DNA from 3 places in the Nostoc sp. DSM 114159 genome. Region 1 is predicted to be linked to each of the others. Evidence: riboswitches for the same ligand, from Rfam matches in the RefSeq annotation. Region 1 holds a riboswitch; each other region holds the start of a gene.
The links. A riboswitch is a leader RNA that binds a small molecule or an ion and turns the genes downstream of it on or off. The one in region 1 is predicted to bind cobalamin.

Region 1 (4,576 bases):
CTACTTCATTAATTTCAGTTACAGAACGCTTACGGTTTCTTGTAGCCTTTCGTCCGGCAATTATGTCGCCTTCTTTAGCAGTTAGAATGGCTGCGACTTTTGACCAGATTTCTAATGGTCGAATTATTCTGAATGTTGTCACTGGTGGCGACACCAAAGAACTTGCAAAAGATGGGATTTTCTTAGATCGTGACCAGCGTTATGAACTGACAGATGAGTTTTTGACAATTTGGCGATCGCTCATGCAAGGTGAAGAAGTAACCTATAGTGGTCGCCATCTCAAAGTTCAAGGCGCAAAACTCCAATTTCCTCCCGTACAAAAGCCTTATCCCACCTTGTATTTTGGCGGTTCTTCAGATGCGGCGCTCCAAGTTGCAGCCAAACACATTGATGTGTATTTAACTTGGGGTGAACCACCAGAGCAAGTTGCCGAAAAGATTGCAAAAGTACGCCGATTAGCAGCAGAACAAGGTAGAACGGTACGTTTTGGGATTCGGATGCACGTCATAGTCCGCGAAACTACGCAAAAAGCTTGGGATGCAGCTAATGAACTGATTCAGTATGTCGATGATGAAACCATAGCAGCTGCACATCAGCGGTTTTCTGAATCGGAATCAGAAGGACAACGCCGGATGGCTCAACTGCATAAAGGCGAACGCCAAAACCTAGAAATTAGCCCCAACTTATGGGCAGGTGTTGGCTTAGTACGTGGCGGCGCTGGGACTGCCTTAGTCGGAGATCCAGACACAGTTGCAGCGCGGATGCTGGAATATGCCGATTTAGGAATTGATACCTTCGTTTTCTCAGGTTATCCCCATCTCGAAGAAGCCTATCGAGTCGCAGAATTACTGTTTCCTCGCTTACCAGTGCAAACACCAGGCATCGCATTACCGCAGCAGGTTGCAAGTACATTCAGTGAATTTGTTACCAAAACAGATTTACTCAAACCCCAGCCAGTGTAAGCAATTCAAAATCCAAAAACTAACGTGATTTAACTCATAACACCTTAGTACAACATTGCATAAATTCGGCAAAACTCTGCATTCCTCTGCGCTACGCCAGTTGCTACAACGCGGGGAACCCGCGCAACGCACTGGCTTAACTTTGCGTGCCTATGCGTTTAAAAACACTACGATTTTACAGACAAAAGTATGAGTACGAAAAAACCTCAACTTAGACTAGGCGCATTCTTGCCCAGTACTGGTCATCACGTAGCGTCATGGCGACACCCCGAAGCGCAAGCTAATGCTGGTTTGAACTTTCAGCATTATAAAAGGCTGGCACAGACGGCAGAACGCGGCAAATTTGACATGATTTTCTTTGCAGACGGTGTGGCTGTGCGCGATCGCAATCAAAGCGCCGACCTTTTGAGCCGAAATGGCAAACTCGTCCACTTTGAGCCTCTCACCCTGTTGTCGGCTTTGTCTGTGGTGACGGAAAACATCGGTTTGACGGCGACAGTATCGACTACATACAACGAGCCTTATCACCTCGCCCGCAAATTTGCATCATTAGATTATCTTAGCGGTGGCCGTGCAGGTTGGAATCTTGTAACTTCTGCTACCGAAGCTGAAGCGTTGAACTTCAATCGGGAAAAGCACATGGAACATACCCTACGTTATCAGCGTGCGAAAGAGTTTGTGGATGTAGTCACCAAGCTCTGGGATAGTTGGGAGGATGACGCCTTCTTACATGATAAAGAATCGGGTATTTACTTCGATCCCAATAAACTGCACGTTCCCAACCACAAAGGCGAGCATTTTTCAGTGCGTGGGCCGCTAAATGTGGCGCGTCCTATCCAGGGTTATCCGGTGATTATTCAAGCTGGGTCTTCCGAGGATGGTAAGAATCTGGCTGCACAAACGGCGGAGGTAATTTTCACTGCCCAGCAGACCTTGGCAGAAGCTCAGGCTTTTTATCAAGATGTGAAGGGGAGACTGGCTGAATACGGGCGCTCACCTGAGCATCTTAAGATTATGCCAGGTGTATTCCCAGTTATCGGCAAAACTGAGCAAGAAGCTAAAGACAAATTCGATCGAATTCAGGAGTTGATCGATCCGGTGGTCGGCTTAAATTTGCTTGGCTCAATGATCGGTGGATTTGACCTATCCGGCTATCCATTGGACGGGCCGTTGCCAGAGCTACCAGAGACTAACGGGGGTAAAAGCCGTCAGCAACTTCTGATTGACCTAGCTAAGAGAGAAAATTTCACGATTCGACAACTGTATTTGTCGATAGCTGGAGCGCGTGGGCATCGTCAGATTCTAGGCACACCAGAACAAATTGCCGATCAGCTAGAAGATTGGTTTGTCAATGGCGGGGCAGATGGCTTTAATATTATGCCGCCCTGGTTGCCGGGAGGATTGGATGAGTTTGTAGACTTGGTAATTCCTGAATTGCAACGTCGGGGTCTGTTCCGTACAGAGTATGAAGCACGAACCCTGCGCGAAAATCTTGGTTTACCTCGTCCAGTAAATCAGTTTAGCAAAGTTGCTACTCGTGAAGCGGCGATCGCCTAACTTTTTCTAAAGCAAGTTTTTCAGCAAAAAGGCTCAAGCATTCCCAATACAGTTAGGATAAGCATTTTGAACTCAGAATTAGCTTTGGGGAAAAGGGAAATGGGTTTGCGGTTAAAGGTTTTTTATTCCCCTTTCCCCTTTCCCCTTTAACCGAACCGTATTGCAAGCATTCCTGCCTGAGCCATGACTAAATTCAATTTATAGATTAGCTTCAAGAACTATATCTTGCGATCGGTAGTGGATAAGCTCAGTTAAAATTTATCGCCATAGTAATGTAAAATGATTATCTGGATGATGTCTGGTTGATATCTATAACCTCAACAAAGTCTAAATTACTAAAGCTGAGAGTTGGGAAACTCCGGTGAAATTCCGGGACTGTGCCGCAGCTGTGATGGGATGACCCAAGTCAGAATGCCAACTCTCAGGATGTCCTCAAGACACACTCACCGTCTACTCCCTGCGTTGCACGGGGAAGGAGTTCTAAAATTGGTTTCTGGATTTGCCACTTGTCCCGGCTTGTTTTATGCTACTCCTGCCGCAGATGGGATATTATCTCGCGTTAGAATACCAGGTGGAATTATTACTAGTCAGCAGTGCCGTGCAATCGCAGATATAGCAGAACAGCACGGTGGCGGCTATATAGATGTGACTAATCGAGCTAACCTGCAAGTTCGTGAAATCCGCACCGGGATAAATGCTGAGGTTCTGAAATACCTCCAAAATATGGGATTGGGTTCTGACAATACTGTTGTAGACCAAATCCGCAATATTATGACCAGTCCAACTGCTGGTATCGACCCGCTAGAATTAATCGATACTCGCCCTTTTGTTCAAGGTTGGGATGATTATATTGCAGCACATCCGGCGCTTTCGGGACTGTCGGCCAAATTCAGCGTTTGCTTTGATGGTGGTGGGATAATTCAGGTGGGCGATCGCTTGAATGATATCGCCTTTGCAGCTGTCTTACTTAACGATAATGTTTATTTTCGGCTCTCTCTCAGTGTTGGTGAGAAGGGTCAACCCCCCAGCGATACGGGAATTTTGTTACCACCAGAAGACTGTTTGCCCGTCTTAGCAGCTTTGGCGGATGTCTATCTAGCTTATAGCGATCATACTACGAGTAAGCGGCGGCTACGTCTAAGAGAGTTATTGAATACTTTGGGTTGTGAAAATTATCTCCAAGAAGTTGAGCAGCGTTTACCTTTTTCTCTTTTGTACAGTGACAGAAAAGACCTACTCCCTCAGCAAGGCAAGTTACAGTGTACACACAAGTCTGAAACAGTTCACTCATCTGAGTTTAAGCGTAAGTTTTACCCCTCCCTAACCCTCCCCCCTTCGACAAGCTCAGGGCATCGCTTGGAAAGGGGAGGGAACTGTATTTCTAGTTTCCCCCCTTTCCAAGGGGGGATTAAGGGGGGTAATTCGACTTGTGTGTACACCGTAGACCAAGGCAAAGGGGAGAAATATCAGCATATTGGCATTCATCCCCAACGTCAGCAAGGCTTATTTTACATTGGTGTCGTCTTGCCCCTTGGTCGATTGGAAAGTAGACAGATGCGGGGTTTAGCAGATTTAGCGGCAAAATACGGTAGTGGAACTCTCAGGCTAACCCCTTGGCAAAATTTGCTCCTTACAGATATTCCTCAGCAATGGGTTGCTGATGTCCAAAGTGAAATTGGTTTATTAGAATTAGATTGCTCTGCAACCAATATCAAGGGTGGATTAGTTGCCTGTTCGGGAAAAAAAGGTTGCGCCGCTTCTGCCACTGACACTAAAAGTCATGCATTGGCATTGGCAGAGTATCTTAAAACTCGCGTTACTCTCGATTACCCAGTTAATATCCACTTCACTGGCTGCGAAAAATCTTGTGCCCAGCACAGCAAAAGTGATATTACTCTCCTCGGCGTCACCATTGAGGCTGAAAATAGAACTGTGGAAGGCTATCACGTTTATGTTGGTGACAGCAATCAGAAATTCGGACGCGAACTATATCAATATGTAACTTTTGCCGAACTACCTGCATTAATAGAGCGGATGCTATATGTATATAAAATTCA
Region 2 (4,576 bases), 5.2 Mb from region 1:
TAATGCATCGGCTTGCATTGTTAATGGATCGGCGGCCTTGTTAATGCGGTGGCTTACATTGTTAATGCGGTGGCTTGCATTGTTAAGGGAACTCCAAGAAATAAATTATCCAATATTGTGGGGTGAGCATCTTGCCATTGGTGTCAACTTAACGTGAAAGTCAGCCTATAACCAGCTTTTAGATATTGTCTCGTTCCCAGTCTCCGACTGGGAATGCCGTCAAGGAGGCTCCGCCTCCCTTGCTGGCGGCAGAGCCGCCAAGAGCAACATTTCCAGCCTCTAGGCTGGAAACGAGATTTGAAAAGGCTTTTTAACTTAAGTTGACACCAATGGCATCTTGGCCGCCACATAAACGCGTAGCAAGATCCCTATAAGGGTACAATTTTGAATTGTTATTGATGGTTTTAGGAAACTTTTTCGAGTTTCTTCTGAGTAAATTTGGATAGATTGTGGCCTTTGAGTACTGAAAATGTGCCAAGAGTACCAAGAATGAGTAAGCTCAGGATAGAAGTAGGTTCAGGAACAGTGACTATAGTTGCAGAAAAACTAATAGGTAACTCACTATCTTCTAATCCTAAATTTTCAAAACCTGGTATGATTGGCGGCGCAGAAAATACCTCTAAATAACCTGGTGTCGGCAAAAAACTCGCAAAAAATGGACTAGAATAGTTTCCTCCCGAAGTGGAATACCCAAAACCATCACCTGTTAACTGCTGAGTATTAAGACTAATTAAATTATCAACATTAAAAGGTTCGTTTCCGGGGATCGGAGTCCCAGCGGGTTGCAAACCAGTAATTGTTTCACCATTTCGCGTACCAGTAATTCCAGTAATTAAGTAAAAACCCAAATCATTAGGGGTGTCATTAGTGGTGAAAGTACCATTCGCCTCTATGCCAGTACCAGAATAATTCCAACTCCAACTTAAAGCAGAAGCAGATGGCATTGTCCCGAAAACTAATCCAGATGTGGTGACGAGGGCTATGGCAGATAGAGTTAGATTTTTCATGGAAGTCGTTACTGCGATCGCGGATCTTGTAGAAGGCTCCCGTGTATTATACGGAAGGAAAGATAGTATTATCAATCTTGGCTATTTCCTTAGCAGCGATTGCATAACCACGCCAAAGCAGCATCAACATTACTAACCTGCTCCCCTGGCGGGATCGCTGGACGATTTACCATCACAACCTTTACGCCGAGTTCTCGCGCTGCAATTATCTTGGGCTTTGTGGCATCGCCACCGCTATTTTTGCTGACGATGGTATCAATGTTATTCTGAATCAGAATTTGTCTTTCATTATTGAGAGTAAAAGGGCCGCGATCGCACAATACCATCCCCGGCGGTACTAAAGCATCATCGCTAGGAGGGTCAATCATCCGCATCAAAAACCAAATTTTCTCTAAATGAGCAAAAGCGGCGAGTTCTTGCCTACCAACTGTCAAAAACACTCGCTGTGACTGATTTTGCAGCACGGTTGCTGCGGCTGCAACACTATCAACTTCAATCCAGCGATCGCCACTTTCTTTTTCCCAAGGCGGACGGATTAACATCAAACGGGGAACTCCAACTTCCGTTGCTGCATCTGCCGCATTGCAGGAAATCTGACTAGCAAAAGGATGGGTTGCATCAATTAATAAGTCGATTTGCATGACTCGCAGATAGCTAGCCAATCCAGCCACACCGCCGAAGCCTCCAACCCGTAAATCGCCCAGAGGTACTGACGGTTCGCGGGTGCGGCCAGCTAGAGAGGTGATTACTTCTAACCCTTGGATAGTCGTAACTTTGGCAGCTAATTCTGCTGCATCACCTGTCCCACCCAGAATCAAAACGCGCATCATTAAGATAAAGGTGGAATTTTTGCTAAAATCCCCTTTTTCATCGCTTCTGGACGTTCTGACCAAGGCAGCAAACCATCTGCTTTAGCATAGTATTGACTAGCACATTCCAATACCGCAGACGCACTCCCATCAACGGCTAAATCACCAAATAAATATGTTAATTTGCCTTTGGCACTAAAGGCAACTACACAAGAACGATTACAAGCACTCATGCATTCAACTTCCTGAATCGGGAATCGATCTCGTAACTCCCAATCTTGTGCCAGCTGCTGAAGTTGGTGTAAAAGTTTTTCACCACCACTTTCACCTAAGCGTTTTCCATTTTGCCAAACACTGGCACAGGTTTTGCAAACAAATAAAGTATGTTCAGCAACTTCCATTGGACTGGTTGGGGAAATATTTACAGTCGTAGTCATCTGTACCTCGCAGATATGTGAAACTAATAAATCTATTTCGGCGGGCATCCTGACTCACTCAATTTGAGATTTTCGATTTAGTTCCTGAATCTCAAATTAGTTCACAGTTGCGGGACAGTGCCGGATTTGCACCGAACTTTCCCCGTTACCTCTGGTGGCTGACTCCCACCAGAACCGAATAACCTTATCGATCGTACACTAAAGTTATCGGAGAATACGAAACAGCAAACTTTGCGCTCACGCTCAAACTGGACGACAACTAGATAAAATACTGTGCATCTTTACTACTTTAACGTGAGTCTCCAACGGAGGCGCACCTGCGGGAAGGGCGAAAGAAACAAGTCAAATCCTCTTCCCTTCTGCCTCCTGCCTCCTGCCTCCTGCCTTGTTTCTTAGGAGTTCGATGAACTTCTCCCGGACAACCTCCCTCTCCCACAGGCAAAGGGAGGAGCTACGAAAGATTAGGGTTTTGGCTCCCCTCTCCGTGTCGGGGAGGGGTTGGGAGAGAGGTCAAAAAAGGGCTTGTCGAACTCACGTTACTTTAACTGTATCAGTTAGAACTTAAGGGGTGGACATCTACAATTTTGAGCGAACAACACAAAGCATCGCCGTATTCTGTACCTAATAAATCAAGCCAAGGTAGAGAACTAGATGTAAGTTGATGAGGCAGTATGTTGCTTTATTGTTGTAACATTTTCAACAGAACCTCTGGGCTGTCCATTTTATCCATGACAACCTCAATAAAAGCAAGTTGGTCATGGTTTTGTTGAGCTGTTTGTAATGCTTTGTCTAACTGGGATTCGGTACTAACTTTAATTGCCCAGGCATTGCCAGCGAAAACTTCAGGAAGCTGATGATAATTCCAAGGTTGAATGTCGTTATAGGGCATACGTTCACCGTGAATATCACGCTCTATAGTATATCCATCATTGTTGAGTAAAAAAATAATCGGTTTTAGATTATAGCGTAAGATGGTTGAAAGTTCTTGTGCAGTCATTTGGAAAGACCCGTCACCAACTAGTAGGATAGAGCGACGTTGTGATGCGGCAATGGCACAACCAAGTAATGAACCAACAGAGTAACCAATCGAGCCCCAAAGTACTTGCCCAACGAAAGTAGCTCCTTTTGGTAAAGGAACGGTAGAAGCCCCAAACAAACAAGTTCCAGTCTCGGCAACAATAATGTCATCTTCTTGGAGAAAATGAGCAAATCTATACCAAAAATGTTGCTGCGAAATCGGTGCCGAAGAGTCGCCAACGATAGGCTCTATAAAACCAGGATCTAAATTCTCTGTTGCTGATTTGAAGTAAAGCGTTTGAGGATCGCGGTGCTGCAACCGTTGGCTTAAAGCAGAAAGCACATCTGCCATAGCGACATTGTTGTATAAAGCATGTTTAACTTTTACATACTCCCCATGCACTTCAATAGTTTGGCTGGGATCGAGTTTGGCAGAAAACTTGCCTGTGTTGAAATCAGTCATCAAAGCACCGATAGTTAAAACACAATCTGCCTGCTCAATACGTTTTCTAACAGATTCCTCACTGGCAGCACCATTATATATGCCGATGAATTGGGGGTGGCTTTCTTCTAGCAATCCTTTGCCCATGTTCATCGTGGCATAAGGGTATCCGGTAGCTGTTAGCAGTTCTCGCAATTGTTCATGCAAGTGATAACGAGCTACACCAATATCAGCAATAATCACAGGTTGGGAAGCTTTTTCCAGTATATTTACACAGACATCAACTATTTCTGCTATTGTAGCGCCATCACTCTGAAATACAGGGGGTATAAACAAATCAGATGGTGCAGAAACCTCTGTGAGAGCAACATCCATAGGTATGGAAATATAAACAGGTAATTTCTTCAGCAAACAGATACCCAAAACTCTGTCAATTTCCGTTGTTGCATTTTCCTTTGTTAAATATGCTTGAGCCACCGTTACCTGTTGATACATTCGGGCAAAGATTGAAAAATCACCAGTACCAAACGTATGATGGACAAGTGAACCAAGAGCTTGAATTTTAGTTGCAGGAGCACCAGTAATCGCTACAACCGGAACGTGTTCAGCATAAGCGCCAGCGACACCATTAATAGCACTGAGTTCACCAACACCAAAGGTAGTTACTAATGCCGCAACACCATTAATCCGACCATAACCATCGGCAGCATAAGATGCGTTAAGTTCGTTGCAAGTAGGAATTAACTCGATGCCATCGTGGTTAACAATATAGTCGAGAAATTCCATATTATAGTCTCCAGCAACGCCAAAGATATGCTTGATGCCGATTTGCTCCAGACGAAGCAATAAATAGTCGCTAACAGT
Region 3 (4,576 bases), 5.0 Mb from region 1:
ATGGCAACTCCATTTACCATCAGGGCTGGTAAACTCGTCAAACAAAAAACTATGGTGAACGTTAACAACCGAAAATAAACTCCAGCCGGAATTCTTGCATAAATTACTGTCCAAATACTCATCCAAACTATGATTAAAATTTGTACTAGCGGATGGCTGGCAAGGGAAATAGCAAGAGTAGTAAATGCAAAAATTAGTTTATGTTCTGGTGGCAATCTCCGGAGTCTATTGGTATAAGCTAAAGTGTCTATTTGCAGGCTCATTCTTCACGTTTTTGTTGTTGGGAACGTCCTTTATACAACCCAATTGCATAACCGACTACTCCAGCACCTAAAGCTGCTTGTGAAGCAAATAATAAACTTTCTATTTCCCCACTAGCTGGTTCAAAAAATGATTTAAACCAGGGTTTATATCCAGGTTGGATTTCAGTAATAGCAATTTCTGCTTTGTCATCGGAACCTGTAAATTCGCCACCACGGACAAATATTAACGGTGCAACTGCTAAAGCTAATACAGCTACTACCAACAGCCAGTTACTCAACCCTTTTTTAGACTGATTCATTTCTTTGGGGTTCCCGTTTGATTAATTTCAGCAATTCCAACTCTTGAGGATTATAAGATTGCAGCCAGTTCCACACCAATACAGTTAGCAACCCTTCACTAATTGCTAAAGGGACTTGAGTTATGGCAAAAATCCCGGCGAACTTGGTAAATGAAGCGAGAAACCCACCAATAGGTGCAGGAAAAGCTAAGGCGAGTTGGATAGAAGTGATAACGTAAGTGAGTAAATCTGCGATCGCAGCTGCTAGAAATATCGCAATTTTTTGTTTACCACCCAACTTGATTGTCAGATTATATATCCAGTAAGCGGCAAATGGCCCAGCGATCGCCATTGAAAAAGCATTTGCTCCCAGCGTCGTTAAGCCGCCATGCGCTAGTAACAAAGCTTGAAACAACAATACTAAACTACCCAAAACCGTCATAGTGAGGGGGCCAAACAGCACCGCACCTAACCCCGTCCCTGTAGGATGAGAACAGCTACCCGTGACGGAAGGGATTTTTAACGCTGACAGCACGAAAGTGAAAGCACCAGCCAGGCCTAGTAGCAGTTTTAGCTGTGGGTTAGCTTGAGTAATGCGAGTCAGACTACGCAATCCTAATAAAAAAAATGGTAATGCCACAATCCACCAAAAAATCGCCCACTGCACTGGTAAAAAACCTTCCATAATGTGCATAGCGTAGGCGGGTTTGGGTAAACCAACTACCAGATAAAAACTGATAACTCCCATCAGGGTTAGACTGACTAACGCCTGTTTTCTTTTCATAACCTGTACCTCGCAGATTTATGTAAACGAATTGATTCTAACCGGCGGGCATCCTGACTCACCTATTTTAGGTTCACAGTTGCGGGACAGTGCTGGATTTTCACCAGACTTTCCCCCTTGCGTCCGATGGCTGCTCCCCATCAGAACCGATTGGAGTAACTATATCACTATTACCAATTTTGAACAGCGATTTTTTCTTAATACAGCTGCCGCAATACGGTTCAGTTAAGGCTCAAACAGTTGTAAATTAGGTATTGCTTCCAAAAATGGAAATCAAGTACGGTGTATCTGAAAGAATTCTCATTAATGTATTACAAGATACAAAATACTGAGATATTCAAAGCAATAGAGATGGCTATTCCAGCAACTTCAATCGAAGAAGCGATGCCTTCGGCAAGCCGCTAAGAGCGTCTACGCTAAAACTAAGGTCGAAGAGGAACGTCATCGCTCGTTACCAGCACAACTGGTAGTTTGCTTGATAATAACAATGAGCCTGTGGTCGAGAGATGCAATGCGGGATGTACCTATTTTCAGGAGTGTCAGCTAAATGTAAAGATAAATATTTCTGATTAGTATTAATAATCAAACTATAGTAAATCTTAATCTTATATCATGTCCGGCTAATCACTTATGATTACCGGATCTGTGCAAAAATCCCAAAAGTCTCTTTCCCCCTGATCCCAGCAAGAACTGCCCTCTAAATGATAAGTCTTCAACCGGATATGATATTAAACGACCTTTCAGGGCTTCAATTCCAACTTTCATGACTATCACGCTGTTGAATGAGCATAGTCATTTGATAGTCAAAAGAGGCTTATATAGCAATTCAGCTCCCTAGTACTACAAATGCCTAGAAGCTGAAACACTTATATTATCTTACTTTTAAAATGGCTCAGGTCGGAGTTGAACCAACGACCCCAGGCTTATGAGTCCCGTGCTCTAACCAACTGAGCTACTGAGCCATGTTTTTCAAAATCATTAACTACTATAGCATATAAATTTGCTCAAGACTAGTCTGTTTTGCAATTTTGTTAGAACTTTCATTCTTATTGAGGTAATAAAAGTAGAAGAGGGAGGTAAACTCCCTCAACTAACAAAGCAATGATTTAGTTAAAGACAACTAAGAATTACAGGCGTTGTGGTAGAAAGGCTATTGGGTTAACAGCACCCTTGCCTGATGGATGAATTTCAAAGTGGCTGTGTGGGCCAGTGCTGTGACCAGTAGTACCCATTAAAGCAATTGTTTCTCCTTGATGTACCTGTTGACCCGGTTGCACCAGAATCTTGCTGTTATGAGCATAGCGAGTGCTGCTGCCATCAGGATGATGGATTTCGACGAGGTTGCCGTAGCCACCATTGTTCCAGCCGGCTTTTTCTATCGTACCGTCAGCTGAGGCAACAACTGGCGTGCCAGTGGAGTTAGCAATATCAATTCCCTTGTGGGGTCTTCCCCAACGCATACCAAAGCCAGAAGTGAGAGTACCCTTCGTTGGCCAGATATAAGCCAAAGTTGAACTAGATGGAGGAGGCGTAAGTTCGTCAATGGGTCTGGGAAGATATTGATCCACTGCTGCCAAAGGCGGTAATACCTGTGGAGAAACTGTGGTTCCTCGCATCTTTCCTAAAGAGTCAGAGGCATTTACTTTTCCAGGAGGCGTTGCCACCCTTGTCGCAGATTGAGTCCGAGAGGGAGTCCACTGGCTAGCAGAACCTAGATTAGGCAAGAATTCTGGGTTTACTGCTTCGGTAGGGCGTACAGTAGTACGCAATTGGGGCTTAGGCTGAACGCTATAGTTAGCCCGAATCGGTGTCGGAACTGGAATTGGTATTGCTACACTATTTGGTCTAGATGCAGAGTTAGGTACACTGAAATTATTGGGCGTAGAAATAGGAGTGAGTATAGCAGCATTATTTGCTTCGATCGCTGCTGCTGGCACAACTAAATTACCAGACTGTTGAGCGCGATATTTCTGCTGTAATCTCTGGATTTCCGCTTGTAAGCCCCGCAAACGGTCATTATTGTTATTGTTTACCCTTGCTACCCTATTTACTGGTGTCTTCGGCTGTTGCATTTCGGCAAAAGCTTGTGGCACTGGAATATCACCACCGACGCCATTAGACTTAGCTGTCGGGGGGGCCGTTTCTAAGTCGGTTGCACTATTTGCCTGAATCTGTACAGTTACCGGTGCAGGGACGGTAACGCTACTGTTGTCGGCAATAGTTGGTGATGGTGAACTAGGTAGATATGAGTTAGCACTACCAATATTCAAAGGGGAGGTAGCAACATTAGGAGTTTTGCTAGACTCTACAAAAGTCGGCTGATTCGCTACAGTTGCCTCAACTTTAACGGTAGGAATTTGAACCGCAGGAATTTGAACCGCAGGAATTTGAACCGCAGGAATAACTAGTTTTTGACTAATTCGCAGTTCATTGGGATTATTGAGGTTATTTGCTTTAACTAGTTCTGATACTGAAGTGTTGTATCTGCTGGCGATCGCTGCTAGTGTATCTCCAGGTTTAACTTCATAAGCTGTATGCGTCGAGGAGGCAATCACTATTGGCGCCGATGGTACAGATGCAGTGTCTCTTGGCTTCTGTTTTAACTTCGATACCAGGTTCGCTTGGCTTGCATCGCTAGAAGTATCTGACTGGACTGCTAATGCAGTCTTCTCAACCACAGTTGTCGGCTGCGCCAATTCTATATCAGCTTGTGATAAATTTTTGGTCTCTCCAGACTGCAACTGCGCCAGACTCTTTCTTAAGCGGTTCGATTTTTCTTGTAAGCGATTTAGTGCGAACTCTTGTTGCGCCTTAAGTTGTGCATTTATTTCATTGTTAACTGCGGTTGACGTTGCCACTGTTTGTGGCTGGGCAGTTAGTGATGTATTTGTACTATCAACACCATCAGCACTATAGTCAGACAGCTTATTGACTGTTGGAAAACTAGTTTCGGCTAAGGTATTGTTCAATCCCTGTGCCATTTTGGGCTTCAGGTAAGTGGAATTTTTATCACCTGCTGTTGTTTGAGAAAACGTGTTTGATGCAGGAACTTGCAAAGATATTCCACTTGCCGCGACTTGCCATTTAGCTTCAAGCCCAGGCACTTGTGATACTGCCGTTGGTTCCACGATTACAGGATTTTCCGGCACGCTCGCTGATGAGACTGCTTGGGACTCCAGCTTTGTGGAGGCAAATTTCACTTTGGTGTCAGGAACAGCAGGAATCGCTGAAGTTGCCTTTTGGCTACCTAC

Region 2: it holds a riboswitch for cobalamin, as region 1 does, so the genes downstream of both, ACR5KR_RS27685 (DUF1636 domain-containing protein) here and cobG (precorrin-3B synthase) in region 1, are expected to answer to the same signal.
Region 3: it holds a riboswitch for cobalamin, as region 1 does, so the genes downstream of both, ACR5KR_RS27030 (energy-coupling factor ABC transporter permease) here and cobG (precorrin-3B synthase) in region 1, are expected to answer to the same signal.

Annotation. Positions count from the first base shown of each region.
Region 1 is NZ_JBPFEH010000001.1:1,387,664-1,392,239, forward strand. It holds gene ssuD (FMNH2-dependent alkanesulfonate monooxygenase) at 1-962, shown strand, start outside; gene ACR5KR_RS05490 (LLM class flavin-dependent oxidoreductase) at 1,152-2,519, shown strand; adenosylcobalamin-variant (AdoCbl-variant) riboswitch at 2,861-2,944, shown strand; gene cobG (precorrin-3B synthase) at 2,931-4,576, shown strand, end outside.
Region 2 is NZ_JBPFEH010000001.1:6,539,185-6,543,760, forward strand. It holds gene ACR5KR_RS27675 (PEP-CTERM sorting domain-containing protein) at 405-1,007, opposite strand; gene ACR5KR_RS27680 (cobalt-precorrin-6A reductase) at 1,097-1,834, opposite strand; gene ACR5KR_RS27685 (DUF1636 domain-containing protein) at 1,837-2,253, opposite strand; cobalamin riboswitch at 2,276-2,447, opposite strand; gene ACR5KR_RS27690 (alpha-keto acid decarboxylase family protein) at 2,933-4,576, opposite strand, start outside.
Region 3 is NZ_JBPFEH010000001.1:6,402,716-6,407,291, reverse strand. It holds gene cbiQ (cobalt ECF transporter T component CbiQ) at 1-263, opposite strand, end outside; gene ACR5KR_RS27035 (energy-coupling factor ABC transporter substrate-binding protein) at 260-562, opposite strand; gene ACR5KR_RS27030 (energy-coupling factor ABC transporter permease) at 549-1,325, opposite strand; cobalamin riboswitch at 1,352-1,491, opposite strand; partial or broken gene ACR5KR_RS27025 (hypothetical protein) at 1,756-1,848, shown strand; tRNA gene ACR5KR_RS27020 (tRNA-Met) at 2,214-2,287, opposite strand; gene ACR5KR_RS27015 (peptidoglycan DD-metalloendopeptidase family protein) at 2,453-4,576, opposite strand, start outside.